2 regions of the Bacillus sp. SRL337 genome follow, and region 1 is predicted to be linked to the other one. Evidence: a T-box and tRNA genes for the amino acid it is inferred to sense, from the RefSeq annotation. Region 1 holds a T-box; the other holds one or more tRNA genes.
The links. The T-box of region 1 lies ahead of serS (serine--tRNA ligase). A T-box ahead of a tRNA ligase gene usually reads a tRNA of that ligase, here a tRNA-Ser.

Region 1 (7,370 bases):
ACTCCACCATTCTGTTTCATACCTGGCAATCATGCTAAGGTTATAAAGCAGCAGGTAATGGATAATGGGCTCCGGCAGGGTGTAGGCTTCTGACCGATCGACTGAGATCGAGTATTGATTATTGCGGGTATTCAGGCGTATCGGTGGCAGTTCAATTGGATCAGGTGCTAGTAGGTGCAGGCGTCCATCTTGTATATCAATTTTATTTGCCGTCTTTTCTTTTAAAAATTGTGCCAAGCGTTCTTTCGACATATGGTAATGGTCCAGAATTTCATTTGGGACAGACAGGAACCGGTCTTGTTGATAAATGGGAAATTGTGTTCGTTTTGAGAGTACCAATTGGAAAGTATCATCCATTTCGGGTATCTGAGACAAGAGGTCCCCCATTTGAAACTTTTCTGCTTCCAGATGTTTCACGTGAAACATTTCTTGGGCAAAGTGGGAAAGAAGTCCATTTTTTTGGATCTTAATTTCATCTTTCAGGAAACTGTATTGCTGTTTTTTCCGCTTTCGGCTTGTCACCCCATGAGCGAGTACAGATGTATTCTGCGGGTAAAAGGGATCAATGGTTAGAACGCAGGCTTTGATTAAATGTATATATCCATAAAACAACAGGATGGGCTGAATGGATAGTGGTGTTAGCAGAGCCTGTTTGAAATACAGTTCACCTTGTTCTAAATAATAGATGAATGGGTAGCAGTTGTTATAGCTTTGTACATCGGCTTCTTTAAGATCTGTTTTTTGGTAGCATTTTCTTAAATAATTTTGGGCCGTTTCGGCAGAATGAAAACAGCTTAATGATTCCCAGACAGAAGAGGTGGACATCATTTTATAACCTCCAAGTTATCCGAATAATCTAACTAATAGATATCACCTTGACAGTATTTTATCCAATTGATAACCTACTAATAATATTTTTGGAAAAGGGGGACAAGAAAGATGTGGGAAACGAAATTTGCTAAAGAGGGTTTAACGTTCGATGATGTATTGCTGCTTCCTGCGAAATCAGAAGTTTTGCCTAAGGATGTAAGCATAAAAGTTAGTTTGACGAATACTCTGAATTTGAATGTTCCTGTAATCAGTGCGGGTATGGACACAGTCACTGAAGCCGAAATGGCAATTGCCATGGCAAGGCAGGGCGGGTTAGGTATCATTCATAAGAACATGAGTATTGAGCAGCAAGCTGAACAAGTGGATAAAGTAAAACGTTCAGAAAGCGGAGTCATTTCCGATCCATTTTTCTTATCTCCAGAGCATCAGGTATTTGATGCTGAACATCTGATGGGCAAGTACCGTATTTCAGGTGTTCCAATCGTGAATAATTTTGAAGAACAAAAGCTTGTTGGAATCCTAACCAACAGGGACTTGCGCTTCATCCAGGATTACTCGATCCAAATCTCAGATGTCATGACAAAAGAGAATTTGGTAACAGCACCTGTAGGTACTACACTTGACGAAGCAGAAAAAATCCTTCAGCAGTATAAGATTGAAAAGCTGCCATTAATTGATGAAAATGGTGTCTTGAAAGGTCTTATCACTATTAAGGATATTGAAAAGGTGATTGAATTCCCCAATTCTGCCAAAGATAAATTTGGCCGTTTGCTTGCAGGAGCTGCAGTCGGTGTTTCCGGAGATACAATGAAAAGGGTTGAACACCTTGTGAAGTCACAAGTAGATGCCATCGTCATTGATACAGCTCATGGGCATTCAGCAGGGGTGCTAAGAGTGGTACAGGAGATTCGGGAACAATACCCAGAGTTGAATATCATTGCGGGAAATGTTGCTACGGCAGAAGCTACACGCGCATTATTTGAAGCTGGTGCTGATGTTGTTAAAGTTGGAATCGGACCTGGCTCTATCTGTACGACACGTGTAGTGGCAGGTGTCGGTGTTCCGCAAATTACGGCTATTTATGATTGTGCGACAGAAGCAAGAAAGCATGGAAAAGCAATCATTGCTGATGGGGGAATCAAATATTCTGGAGATATCGCAAAGGCATTGGCTTCAGGAGGACATGCAGTTATGCTGGGCAGCCTTTTGGCCGGAACCACCGAAAGTCCGGGGGAAACTGAGATCTTCCAAGGACGCCGCTTTAAAGTCTACCGAGGTATGGGTTCTGTTAGTTCAATGGAAAAAGGCTCTAAAGACCGTTACTTCCAGGAAGAAAATAAAAAATTCGTTCCTGAAGGAATTGAAGGCAGACTTCCATATAAGGGACCTCTTGCTGATACACTCTATCAGTTAATCGGAGGACTGCGTTCAGGAATGGGCTATTGCGGAGCGAAGGACCTTCAAGCCTTAAGAGAAGAAGCTCAGTTCATCAGAATGACAGGTGCCGGCCTTCGTGAGAGCCATCCGCATGATGTTCAAATCACAAAGGAAGCACCGAATTACTCATTATAAAAAATAGACTATTTCACGGAAGCGGATGATCAGTATAATATACTGAACAGCCCGCTTCCGTTTTATATTTAATCTAGCACCTAGCCCCTCGGTGTCATAAGCCAATCCGTCAAGAAGGCAAAGGGCAGCCTTCCCGCCGGCTCGTCTTATGCCTGTCGGGGCTGAACAAGGCGCTTCCGCTTTTTAACCAATCCAGCTCCAAGGCCCCAACGGCTATCGGACTTCAGTCTTCCTCCTTGCGATTAGTCAACATCAACTCACGGTGTTCGTTGTGTTTCCTATATCATGCGGAAGCCTTCCAGTCCGTACGCCGCTGAGTGGGGCCTCTCCGCTTTATAGTCAGGACTTTCTTCACTGTAGTCCTTTTTTTATTACCTAAACTAGGAAAATACTCTATCTATTATAAATAGGGCTAATATGATAAAATAACAAAAGTGTTTACATAAATTGATGGAGGGCTACAAAGTGAAAAAATGGTTTCAAAAATCGGTCGTCTCTTTTTTGGTCATAGTATTAGCAGCAGGAGTTTTCCAGCCGGCAATTTCTGCAAATGCTGAAGATGCGCTGAATGTTAATGCGGAAGCAGCAATTATCGTGGAAGCCGATACAGGCAAAATCATCTACGAGAAAAATTCTGAAACGGCCCTGGGAATTGCAAGCATGACAAAAATGATGACAGAGTACTTGCTGTTGGAAGCAGTCAAAGAAGGAAAAGTCGATTGGGAACAGGAGTATACCATTCCTGTACCGCTTTCAAATCTATCTCATAAAACTGGACTTAGTAATGTTCCACTGAGAGCTGAAGCTCAATATACAGTAAAAGAATTATATCAGGCAATGGCCATTTACTCTGCGAATGCTGCAACAATGGCAATAGCCAATATCGTTGCAGGTTCTGAATCGAACTTTATTAAAATGATGAATGATAAGGCTGGAGAACTCGGCCTGGAATCTTATAAATTTGTGAATGCAACTGGTTTGAATAATGCTGATCTTGGAGACTTGCGCCCTGAAGGCACTGGTGCCGAGGAAGAAAATGTGATGTCTGCCAAAGATACAGCAAAATTGGCTTACCATTTGCTGAATGAGCACCCAGAAGTACTGGAAACATCAAGTGTTCCAAAGATGAAATTTGATGAAGGCACTGACGATGAAGTGCAAATGGAAAACTGGAACTGGATGCTTCCAGGATTGGTTTATGAATATGAAGGCATGGATGGTTTGAAAACAGGGACGACTGATTTAGCAGGTTACTGTTTTACAGGGACGGCTGAAAGAGACGGTACCCGATTTATAACGGTTGTTATGGATGCTCATCCGAATGAAGGAGAAAATCCATATCATGCCCGCTTTGCCCAGACTGCCAATATGATGAACTACGCGTTCAGCAATTTTACAACAGAAGAAATTTTCCCTGCGAACTATAAGGTGAAAGGCACGAAAGTCCTTCCGGTTAACAAAGGGAAAGAAAAAGAAGTAGCGATCCATACGAGTGAAGCACTGAAAATGGTCGTAAAAAATGGCGAAAAAGAATTCAAACCAAAACTGGTTTTGGATAAGAAAAAATTAAATGAAGATCAACAGCTTACAGCCCCTATCAAAGCGGATGAAAAAGTCGGCTACCTGACAATTGAAGGTGGCGACGAACTTGGCTACATCACAGATAAGGCTTCTGCAAATGGGCAAGTATCTGTTGTAGCAGCAGATGCGGTGGAGAAAGCGAACTGGTTCGTATTATCCATGAGAGCTGTCGGCGGATTCTTTGCAGATATCTGGGGCAGTGTTACGTCAACCGTAAAAGGCTGGTTCTAATAATTAGAAAGAATAATTTCACACGTTTGTATTCAAAAACCACCACTTGTCTTGACATAAGGTGGTTTTTGTTGTTTATTTAGCATGGGGGAAAAATATATTCCTGGTTGAGTTAGTTGATTTTTCCTTACAATAATACTGTTTTTTGGTTGAAAATATAGATAGGAATATGAAGGGGGACATATAGAAATGAAGACGGGTACAGACGTAGTAAAACGTGGAATGGCTGAAATGCAAAAAGGCGGCGTCATCATGGACGTTGTAAATGCTGAGCAAGCGAAGATCGCGGAAGCAGCAGGTGCTGTTGCAGTTATGGCACTTGAGCGTGTTCCAGCAGACATCCGTGCTGCCGGCGGTGTAGCAAGAATGGCAGACCCTCGTATTGTGGAAGAGGTAATGGGAGCTGTTTCAATCCCTGTTATGGCAAAAGCTCGTATCGGCCATATCGTAGAAGCTCGTATTTTAGAAGCAATGGGTGTGGACTATATTGATGAGAGTGAAGTATTGACTCCTGCAGATGAAGAATATCACCTGAACAAAAGAGATTATACAGTGCCATTCGTTTGCGGCTGCCGTGATTTAGGGGAAGCAGCACGCCGTATCGGTGAAGGAGCTTCCATGCTTCGTACAAAAGGTGAGCCTGGTACAGGCAACATCGTTGAAGCTGTCCGCCACATGAGACAGGTAAGTGCTCAAGTACGCAAACTTGTGAACATGAACACGGATGAAATCATGACAGAAGCGAAACTGCTTGGTGCTCCGTATGAACTTCTTTTAGAAATCAAAGAAAACGGCCGTTTACCGGTTGTTAACTTTGCTGCCGGCGGTGTAGCGACACCTGCTGATGCGGCTCTTATGATGCAGCTTGGCGCGGACGGAGTATTCGTTGGATCAGGAATCTTCAAATCAGATAATCCGGAACGTTTCGCTAGAGCCATTGTTGAAGCGACTACACATTATGAAGACTACGAACTCATTGCAAAGCTTTCTAAAAACCTCGGCATCGCGATGAAAGGAATTGAGATCTCTTCTCTTACTCCTGAAACCCGCATGCAAGAACGCGGCTGGTAAGAATGGTTACCATCGGAGTATTAGGCCTTCAGGGGGCTGTCAGAGAACATGTCCGTGCCATTCAGGCGAATGGTGCTGAAGCAGTAGTTGTAAAGAAAGCGACTCAGCTTGAAGGAATAGACGGACTGATCTTCCCTGGCGGTGAAAGCACAACCATGCGCCGTTTGATTGATCTTTATGGTTTCATGGAACCGATGAAGGAATTTATTGCACAGGGGAAACCTGTATTCGGCACGTGTGCCGGTCTGATTCTTTTAGCTAAACAAATCGTTGGATATGGGGAACCCCATCTTGGTGTAATGGATGTTACAGTGGAGAGGAATTCCTTTGGACGCCAGCGTGAGAGCTTTGAAGTGGATTTGGATATTGCCCATGTAGGGGAAGGATACAATGCTGTATTCATCCGCGCTCCTCATATTGTGGAGGCAGGGGAAAATGTCGAAATTCTCGCAAAGCATGACGGCCGTATCGTCCTTGCCCGTGAAGGACAATTCCTGGGCTGTTCTTTCCATCCGGAATTGACGTCCGATAACCGTCTTACAGGGTACTTCATCAAGATGGTTGAAGAAGCAAAGAACAAACAAATGGCATAAACCTATTGCAATGTGGAAACAATTGTAGTAACTTATAATACAAACTTAATCGCTCGAAATCGTTGAGAGGAAATAGTAATGCGGACTGCTTTCTTCAGAGAGTCGGTGGCTGGTGTGAACCGATGGAAGTATCCCATGAATCCATCCTTGAGTAAAGTACTGAACTCAGGACTGTAAGTAGGTGCTTTCGGTGAGAACCGTTATATTACTTAAGAGGAAAGTAGTCTTGTGCTATTTTCAATCAGGGTGGCAACGCGGAACCTCCGTCCCTTATATGGGATGGGGGTTTTTTTGTGTTTCTATAGCCAGTAACGATCCGAGAGATTTAAAAGGAGGAAATGACAATGCTTGATATCAAATATTTGAGAGCCAACTTTGAAGAAGTGAAGAACCGTCTCCAGGACCGTGGCGAAGACTTAAGCGACTTTGAGAAGTTTGAAGAACTGGATGTTAAAAGAAGGGGACTGCTTGTTGAAACGGAGAACTTGAAGAGCAAGCGTAATGAGGTATCACAGAACATCGCCCAAATGAAAAAAAACAAAGAAAATGCAGATGACCTCATCGTTGAAATGCGTGAAGTCGGTGTCATGATCAAAAAGCTGGATGAAGAATTGAAAGAGGTTGAAGGAAATCTTGACCGCTTGATGCTTTCTATCCCAAATATTCCTCATGAAAGCGTGCCGGTAGGGGCTACAGAAGATGATAACGTGGAAGACCGCAAATGGGGAGAAGTCCGTTCATTCGGATTTGAGGCTAAGCCTCACTGGGACTTGGCAACAGAACTTGGGATTCTTGACTTTGAAAGAGCAAGTAAAGTGACAGGAAGCCGTTTCGTCTTTTACAAAGGCTTAGGTGCAAGACTTGAACGTGCGTTAATCAACTTCATGATGGACCTTCACATGGATGAGCACGGTTATGAAGAAATGCTGCCGCCATATATGGTCAACCGCGAAAGCATGACAGGGACCGGCCAGCTGCCTAAATTTGAAGAAGATGCCTTCCTGATCGAAAGTGAAGATTACTTCCTTATTCCGACCGCAGAAGTGCCGGTGACGAACTATCATCGCGATGAAATCCTGGCGAACGATGAACTTCCGATTGCTTATACCGCATTCAGTGCCTGCTTCCGTTCTGAAGCGGGGTCTGCCGGACGAGACACACGAGGGTTGATCCGCCAGCACCAGTTCAATAAAGTGGAGCTTGTTCGCTTTGTGCGCCCTGAAGAATCTTATGAGGAGCTGGAAAAACTGACTGGACATGCGGAAAAGGTCCTTCAGTTATTGAACCTTCCATACCGTGTTTTGTCTATGTGTACCGCTGACCTTGGATTCACAGCTGCTAAGAAATACGATATCGAGGTTTGGATCCCAAGCTATGGCACATATCGCGAAATCTCTTCTTGCAGTAACTTCGAAGCATTCCAGGCACGCCGTGCAAATATCCGCTTCCGCCGTGAGCCAGGCGCCAAGCCGGAACATGTTCATACATTGA
Region 2 (7,370 bases), 1.1 Mb from region 1:
GTTCGGATTGCAGGCTGCAACTCGCCTGCATGAAGCTGGAATCGCTAGTAATCGCGGATCAGCATGCCGCGGTGAATACGTTCCCGGGCCTTGTACACACCGCCCGTCACACCACGAGAGTTTGTAACACCCGAAGTCGGTGAGGTAACCTTTTGGAGCCAGCCGCCTAAGGTGGGACAGATGATTGGGGTGAAGTCGTAACAAGGTAGCCGTATCGGAAGGTGCGGCTGGATCACCTCCTTTCTAAGGATATATGAGACGTGACGCGTTGATTTTGTTTTGTTCAGTTTTGATGGTTCAATCAGGTTTTTTCGCGCAGCGAAAATAACCCTCATTAACATCGCGCAGCGAAGCGGAGCTTTATGAGTTCCTTTCAATGCGATGACCATCAGGGCTTTTTGCGAAAGCAAAATAGCCAACCATAATTGTTCTTTGAAAACTAGATAAAGATAGTCATGAAGAAAGTCAAGAAAGAACCGAGAATTCGCCATTTTAGGATATCTCTTATGAGATATTGTTTTAAACTAAGGTGAAGGAGAAGCGAGGAGTGCAAGGCGCCCGTGTTTCTGAGCAGCGGAGTGTACCTTACCGTACATGAGCAGCGGAAGAAACGAAGGCAACGCCGCAATCCGAAGCTTATCGTTCGCCGATGGTTAAGTTAGAAAGGGCGCACGGTGGATGCCTTGGCACTAGGAGCCGATGAAGGACGGGACTAACACCGATATGCTTCGGGGAGCTGTAAGTAAGCTTTGATCCGGAGATTTCCGAATGGGGGAACCCGCTGCACGTAATGGTGCAGTATCCATACTTGAATACATAGAGTATGGAAGGCAGACCCGGGGAACTGAAACATCTAAGTACCCGGAGGAAGAGAAAGCAAACGCGATTCCCTGAGTAGCGGCGAGCGAAACGGGATTAGCCCAAACCAAGAGGCTTGCCTCTTGGGGTTGTAGGACACTCTATACGGAGTTACAAAGGAATGAAGTAGACGAAGAAGTCTGGAAAGGCTCGTCACAGAAGGTAACAACCCTGTAGTCGAAACTTCGTTCCCTCTTGAGTGGATCCTGAGTACGGCGGGACACGAGAAATCCCGTCGGAAGCTGGGAGGACCATCTCCCAAGGCTAAATACTCCCTAGTGACCGATAGTGAACCAGTACCGTGAGGGAAAGGTGAAAAGCACCCCGGAAGGGGAGTGAAATAGAACCTGAAACCGTGTGCCTACAAGTAGTCAGAGCCCGTTAACGGGTGATGGCGTGCCTTTTGTAGAATGAACCGGCGAGTTACGATCCCATGCAAGGTTAAGTCGGAAAGACGGAGCCGCAGCGAAAGCGAGTCTGAATAGGGCGAATGAGTATGTGGTCGTAGACCCGAAACCAGGTGATCTACCCATGTCCAGGGTGAAGTTCAGGTAACACTGAATGGAGGCCCGAACCCACGCACGTTGAAAAGTGCGGGGATGAGGTGTGGGTAGCGGAGAAATTCCAATCGAACTTGGAGATAGCTGGTTCTCTCCGAAATAGCTTTAGGGCTAGCCTCATGTAGTAAGAGTCTTGGAGGTAGAGCACTGTTTGGACTAGGGGCCCTCATCGGGTTACCGAATTCAGACAAACTCCGAATGCCAAAGACTTATCCATGGGAGTCAGACTGCGAGTGATAAGATCCGTAGTCGAAAGGGAAACAGCCCAGACCACCAGCTAAGGTCCCAAAGTATACGTTAAGTGGAAAAGGATGTGGAGTTGCTTAGACAACCAGGATGTTGGCTTAGAAGCAGCCACCATTTAAAGAGTGCGTAATAGCTCACTGGTCGAGTGACTCTGCGCCGAAAATGTACCGGGGCTAAACGTATCACCGAAGCTGTGGATTGACACCATTTGGTGTCAGTGGTAGGAGAGCGTTCTAAGGGCTGAGAAGCTGGACCGTAAGGACTGGTGGAGCGCTTAGAAGTGAGAATGCCGGTATGAGTAGCGAAAGACAGGTGAGAATCCTGTCCACCGAATGCCTAAGGTTTCCTGAGGAAGGCTCGTCCGCTCAGGGTTAGTCGGGACCTAAGCCGAGGCCGAAAGGCGTAGGCGATGGATAACAGGTTGATATTCCTGTACCACCTCTTTTCCGTTTGAGTGATGGGGGGACGCAGGAGGATAGGGTAAGCGCGCTGTTGGATATGCGCGTCTAAGCAGTTAGGCTGGTGATGAGGCAAATCCCGTCACCATAAAGGCTGAGCTGTGACAGCGAGGGAAATATAGTACCGAAGTTCCTGATTCCACACTGCCAAGAAAAGCCTCTAGCGAGGAAAAAGGTGCCCGTACCGCAAACCGACACAGGTAGGCGAGGAGAGAATCCTAAGGTGAGCGAGAGAACTCTCGTTAAGGAACTCGGCAAAATGACCCCGTAACTTCGGGAGAAGGGGTGCTCTGGTAGGGTGCAAGCCCGAGAGAGCCGCAGTGAATAGGCCCAGGCGACTGTTTAGCAAAAACACAGGTCTCTGCGAAGCCGTAAGGCGAAGTATAGGGGCTGACGCCTGCCCGGTGCTGGAAGGTTAAGGGGAGTGCTTAGCGCAAGCGAAGGTGCGAACCGAAGCCCCAGTAAACGGCGGCCGTAACTATAACGGTCCTAAGGTAGCGAAATTCCTTGTCGGGTAAGTTCCGACCCGCACGAAAGGCGCAACGATCTGGGCACTGTCTCAACGAGAGACTCGGTGAAATTATAGTACCTGTGAAGATGCAGGTTACCCGCGACAGGACGGAAAGACCCCGTGGAGCTTTACTGTAGCCTGATATTGAATTTTGGCACAGCTTGTACAGGATAGGTAGGAGCCTTGGAAACCGGAGCGCCAGCTTCGGTGGAGGCGCTGGTGGGATACTACCCTGGCTGTGTTGAACTTCTAACCCGCGCCCCTGATCGGGGTGGGAGACAGTGTCAGGTGGGCAGTTTGACTGGGGCGGTCGCCTCCTAAAGAGTAACGGAGGCGCCCAAAGGTTCCCTCAGAATGGTTGGAAATCATTCGCAGAGTGTAAAGGCACAAGGGAGCTTGACTGCGAGACCTACAAGTCGAGCAGGGACGAAAGTCGGGCTTAGTGATCCGGTGGTTCCGCATGGAAGGGCCATCGCTCAACGGATAAAAGCTACCCCGGGGATAACAGGCTTATCTCCCCCAAGAGTCCACATCGACGGGGAGGTTTGGCACCTCGATGTCGGCTCATCGCATCCTGGGGCTGTAGTCGGTCCCAAGGGTTGGGCTGTTCGCCCATTAAAGCGGTACGCGAGCTGGGTTCAGAACGTCGTGAGACAGTTCGGTCCCTATCCGTCGTGGGCGCAGGAAATTTGAGAGGAGCTGTCCTTAGTACGAGAGGACCGGGATGGACGCACCGCTGGTGTACCAGTTGTCTTGCCAAAGGCATCGCTGGGTAGCTATGTGCGGAAGGGATAAGTGCTGAAAGCATCTAAGCATGAAGCCCCCCTCGAGATGAGATTTCCCATCACTTTATGTGAGTAAGATCCCTGAAAGATGATCAGGTAGATAGGTCTGAGGTGGAAGCGTGGCGACACGTGCAGCTGACAGATACTAATCGATCGAGGACTTAACCACGTTAAAAAGCGCAGGCGGCTTTTAATAGCCGCCGGAGCTGGATTGCAAAATAGCGAAATTCGGAATCCTTTCTGATTCTTCATGACCTTTATCTAGTTTTGAGTGAATAATTTTAAAAGATTTTTTAAAAAAAGACTTGAAAAAATTATATAACTCGATATAATAGAACTTGTCCTTAAAAAAGACATTGTCTGGTGACAAAGGCGAAGAGGTCACACCCGTTCCCATGCCGAACACGGAAGTTAAGCTCTTCAGCGCCGATGGTAGTTGGGGGATTTCCCCCTGTGAGAGTAGGACGTCGCCAGGCTGAATTATTCCGCAGTAGCTCAGTGGTAGAGCTATCGGCTGTTAACCGATCGGTCGCAGGTTCGAGTCCTGCCTGCGGAGCCAAAAAATGGAGAGCTGTCCGAGTGGCCGAAGGAGCACGATTGGAAATCGTGTAGGCGGGTAACCCTGTCTCAAGGGTTCAAATCCCTTGCTCTCCGCCATTATACATACGGCCCGTTGGTCAAGCGGTTAAGACACCGCCCTTTCACGGCGGTAACACGGGTTCGAATCCCGTACGGGTCACCAACTCACAAAACAAAATATGGAGGATTAGCTCAGCTGGGAGAGCATCTGCCTTACAAGCAGAGGGTCGGCGGTTCGATCCCGTCATCCTCCACCATTCAATCATTATTATAAATCGTCGCGGGGTGGAGCAGTTCGGTAGCTCGTCGGGCTCATAACCCGAAGGTCGCAGGTTCAAATCCTGCCCCCGCAATACCATTCTTGACAAATAGGTTTGCTCCTTATGTTAAGGATAGATATTTTGCCTAACGGCAAAAATCTTTGGTCCGGTAGTTCAGTTGGTTAGAATGCCTGCCTGTCACGCAGGAGGTCGCGGGTTCGAGTCCCGTCCGGACCGCCATTTTTAAAAAGATCTTAGTCCAAACTAAGAGGGGTTCGATAAACGAAAAGGTCAAGGAAGTGACTGAGCGAATACCGGAGCGCACTGGAGGTGCGTGAGGATATGAGCGATGGAACTGACGAAGAGATTTAAAGTTTAGCGGAAGCCGAAACTATTACGGCTCAGTAGCTCAGTTGGTAGAGCAATGGACTGAAAATCCATGTGTCGGCGGTTCGATTCCGTCCTGAGCCACCATTTTCTAAAAATGCCGGTGTAGCTCAACTGGTAGAGCAACTGACTTGTAATCAGTAGGTTGGGGGTTCAAGTCCTCTTGCCGGCACCATCGGGAATATATGGAGGGGTAGCGAAGTGGCTAAACGCGGCGGACTGTAAATCCGCTCCTTCGGGTTCGGCAGTTCGAATCTGCCCCCCTCCACCACTTTTATAAAGTAAATAATTTCATAGGGGTATAGTTTAAAGGTAGAACAGAGGTCTCCAAAACCTCCAGTGTGGGTTCGATTCCTACTACCCCTGCCAATTTAGCTTATGGCGATTGTGGCGAAGTGGTTAACGCATCGGATTGTGGTTCCGACATTCGTGGGTTCGATTCCCATCAGTCGCCCCATAAGTTTTCACTAATTTGTTCTTAATTGCATATAATTATATCAGTGGGCTATAGCCAAGCGGTAAGGCATCGCACTTTGACTGCGACATGCGTTGGTTCGAATCCAGCTAGCCCAGCCAATAAGCGGAAGTAGTTCAGTGGTAGAACACCACCTTGCCAAGGTGGGGGTCGCGGGTTCGAATCCCGTCTTCCGCTCCAATGGCGGCATAGCCAAGTGGTAAGGCAGAGGTCTGCAAAACCTCTATCACCGGTTCAAATCCGGTTGCCGCCTCCAAACACTTGCCGGTGTGGCGGAATTGGCAGACGCGCACGACTCAAAATCGTGTTCCTTCTGGAGTGCCGGTTCGACCCCGGCCACCGGTACCATATGTATATTGCGGGTGTAGTTTAGTGGTAAAACCTCAGCCTTCCAAGCTGATGATGAGGGTTCGATTCCCTTCACCCGCTCCATACATACAAACTCAAACCTTTCTCATTGTGAGAAAGGTTTTTTTGCTGTTCCTTTTGATATAGACCATAAATTTAAATGGAATTACACTATCATACCAAGTTCTCTGTGAATAGCTTCCTGCAGCAATTATCCAGCCAACTCCCTCTGATCTGCCCCTGTCTTTTATGGAAGGAATCCGTTCAACCGATCCCTTGTTTTCGACAAAAACCAACATGATTCGGGGAGTGACTGTCACCAATTTAAGAGACCAACTCCCAACTAATCACAATAGTGCTCCTTCCTTGTCAATATTGTATACCCTTACTAGAAAGCGCTTCCATTATACTTTAGGAAAGAAATTCATTTAAAGGCGGTGATGCTAGTGAAGACAAAGATCGAAACAGAACCTGTGAGCCCAAAGAGGCAGCTTAACAGAGCAGCGAAGAAAAAGGTAAAGTACAAGAGCATTCTTATCTATGCAGCGTTTGTAGGGCCTGCTCTGCTTTTTTTTCTGGTGATTCAGATCATTCCATTCTTAATGGGGCTTTATTATTCGTTTACATCATGGAATGGAGTCAGTTCTGCTGTTCAATGGGTAGGGTTTGAAAACTACACAAAGATTTTCACAAATGACACAGCTTTCTATGAATCATTCAAATTTACAACTAAGTTTATGCTGGCAGCTGTTGTGATCAGTAACCTGATCGGGTTCAGCTTTGCCCTTCTTCTGACTGCAGCATTGAAAACAAGAAATATATTAAGGACAGTATTTTTCATCCCGAATGTGATCGGAGGGCTGCTGCTCGGTTTTATCTGGCAGTTCATCTTCGTCAAAGGGTTCGCCTCGGTAGGAAATATGACAGGTCTCGGATTCTTCAAGATGCCATGGCTTGGGGATGAGACGACAGCGTTTTGGGGGATTGTCATTGTCTTCGCCTGGCAGATCAGCGGTTATATGATGGTAATTTATGTAGCAGCACTTCAAGGAGTGGATACATCCTTATTGGAGGCAGCGAAAATAGACGGGGCTTCAAGCTGGGCTGTACTGACAAAAATTATTATCCCGTTGATTCTGCCTGCATTTACAATATGTTTCTTCCTGACAATTTCTATGGCATTCAAGATTTTTGACTTGAATATCTCCCTGACTGGAGGTGGGCCATTCAATTCCACTCAATCAGTTGCCATTAACATTTATCAGGAGGCATTCCAAAATAACCGTTATGGCTTGGGTACAGCGAAATCCATCCTGTTCTTTGTGGTAGTAGCTGTCTTTACGACTGCTCAAGTGATGCTGACGAAGAAGAAGGAGGTTGAGGCGTAATGGGCAGCCGCTATACGAAAAGGACATTTGTTCTGGAAATCATTGGAGTTACAATCGGGCTCATCTTTCTTATCCCTTTTTACTTTGTACTGGTCAATTCTGTTAAGCCTTTTGCTGCAATATTGATAGATGCTGCTGCATGGCCGGAAGAGTTCCTTTTCTCCAATTATATAAAGGTATGGGAAGTCATCAATTTTCCCAAAGCCTTCTGGAACTCACTGATCATAACGTTATTCAGCAATATAGGTTTGGTCATTATCAGCTCCATGGCCGCGTGGAAAATGGTAAGGACGCCAGGCAAGTTCAGCAAGCTTTTATTTATCCTGTTTGTCTCCGCGATGGTGATCCCCTTCCAGACAGTGATGATTCCGCTCATGAAGCTGGGAGGCGCTCTACTTCTGACCAACAGCCTTCATGGCCTTATCATCATGTATTTCGGCTTTGGCGTTCCACTATCATTGTTCCTTTACCACGGGTTTGTAAAAACAGTTCCGGTGGAAATCGAGGAATCTGCG

Region 2: it has a tRNA-Ser gene. The T-box ahead of serS (serine--tRNA ligase) is inferred to sense a tRNA for this amino acid. The anticodon was not compared.

What each region holds. Positions count from the first base shown of each region.
Region 1 is NZ_OZ481793.1:17,750-25,119, forward strand. Features, by position in the region: gene AC4E8A_RS00075 (YaaC family protein) at 1-828, opposite strand, end outside; gene guaB (IMP dehydrogenase) at 940-2,403, shown strand; gene AC4E8A_RS00085 (D-alanyl-D-alanine carboxypeptidase family protein) at 2,854-4,215, shown strand; gene pdxS (pyridoxal 5'-phosphate synthase lyase subunit PdxS) at 4,405-5,286, shown strand; gene pdxT (pyridoxal 5'-phosphate synthase glutaminase subunit PdxT) at 5,289-5,879, shown strand; T-box leader at 5,933-6,153, shown strand; gene serS (serine--tRNA ligase) at 6,224-7,370, shown strand, end outside.
Region 2 is NZ_OZ481793.1:1,113,450-1,120,819, forward strand. Features, by position in the region: rRNA gene AC4E8A_RS05445 (16S ribosomal RNA) at 1-243, shown strand, start outside; rRNA gene AC4E8A_RS05450 (23S ribosomal RNA) at 652-3,587, shown strand; rRNA gene rrf (5S ribosomal RNA) at 3,778-3,894, shown strand; tRNA gene AC4E8A_RS05460 (tRNA-Asn) at 3,903-3,977, shown strand; tRNA gene AC4E8A_RS05465 (tRNA-Ser) at 3,984-4,075, shown strand; tRNA gene AC4E8A_RS05470 (tRNA-Glu) at 4,086-4,160, shown strand; tRNA gene AC4E8A_RS05475 (tRNA-Val) at 4,179-4,254, shown strand; tRNA gene AC4E8A_RS05480 (tRNA-Met) at 4,277-4,350, shown strand; tRNA gene AC4E8A_RS05485 (tRNA-Asp) at 4,421-4,497, shown strand; tRNA gene AC4E8A_RS05490 (tRNA-Phe) at 4,656-4,731, shown strand; tRNA gene AC4E8A_RS05495 (tRNA-Thr) at 4,744-4,819, shown strand; tRNA gene AC4E8A_RS05500 (tRNA-Tyr) at 4,832-4,915, shown strand; tRNA gene AC4E8A_RS05505 (tRNA-Trp) at 4,940-5,013, shown strand; tRNA gene AC4E8A_RS05510 (tRNA-His) at 5,026-5,101, shown strand; tRNA gene AC4E8A_RS05515 (tRNA-Gln) at 5,146-5,220, shown strand; tRNA gene AC4E8A_RS05520 (tRNA-Gly) at 5,225-5,299, shown strand; tRNA gene AC4E8A_RS05525 (tRNA-Cys) at 5,302-5,375, shown strand; tRNA gene AC4E8A_RS05530 (tRNA-Leu) at 5,383-5,467, shown strand; tRNA gene AC4E8A_RS05535 (tRNA-Gly) at 5,478-5,551, shown strand; gene AC4E8A_RS05540 (carbohydrate ABC transporter permease) at 5,908-6,855, shown strand; gene AC4E8A_RS05545 (carbohydrate ABC transporter permease) at 6,855-7,370, shown strand, end outside.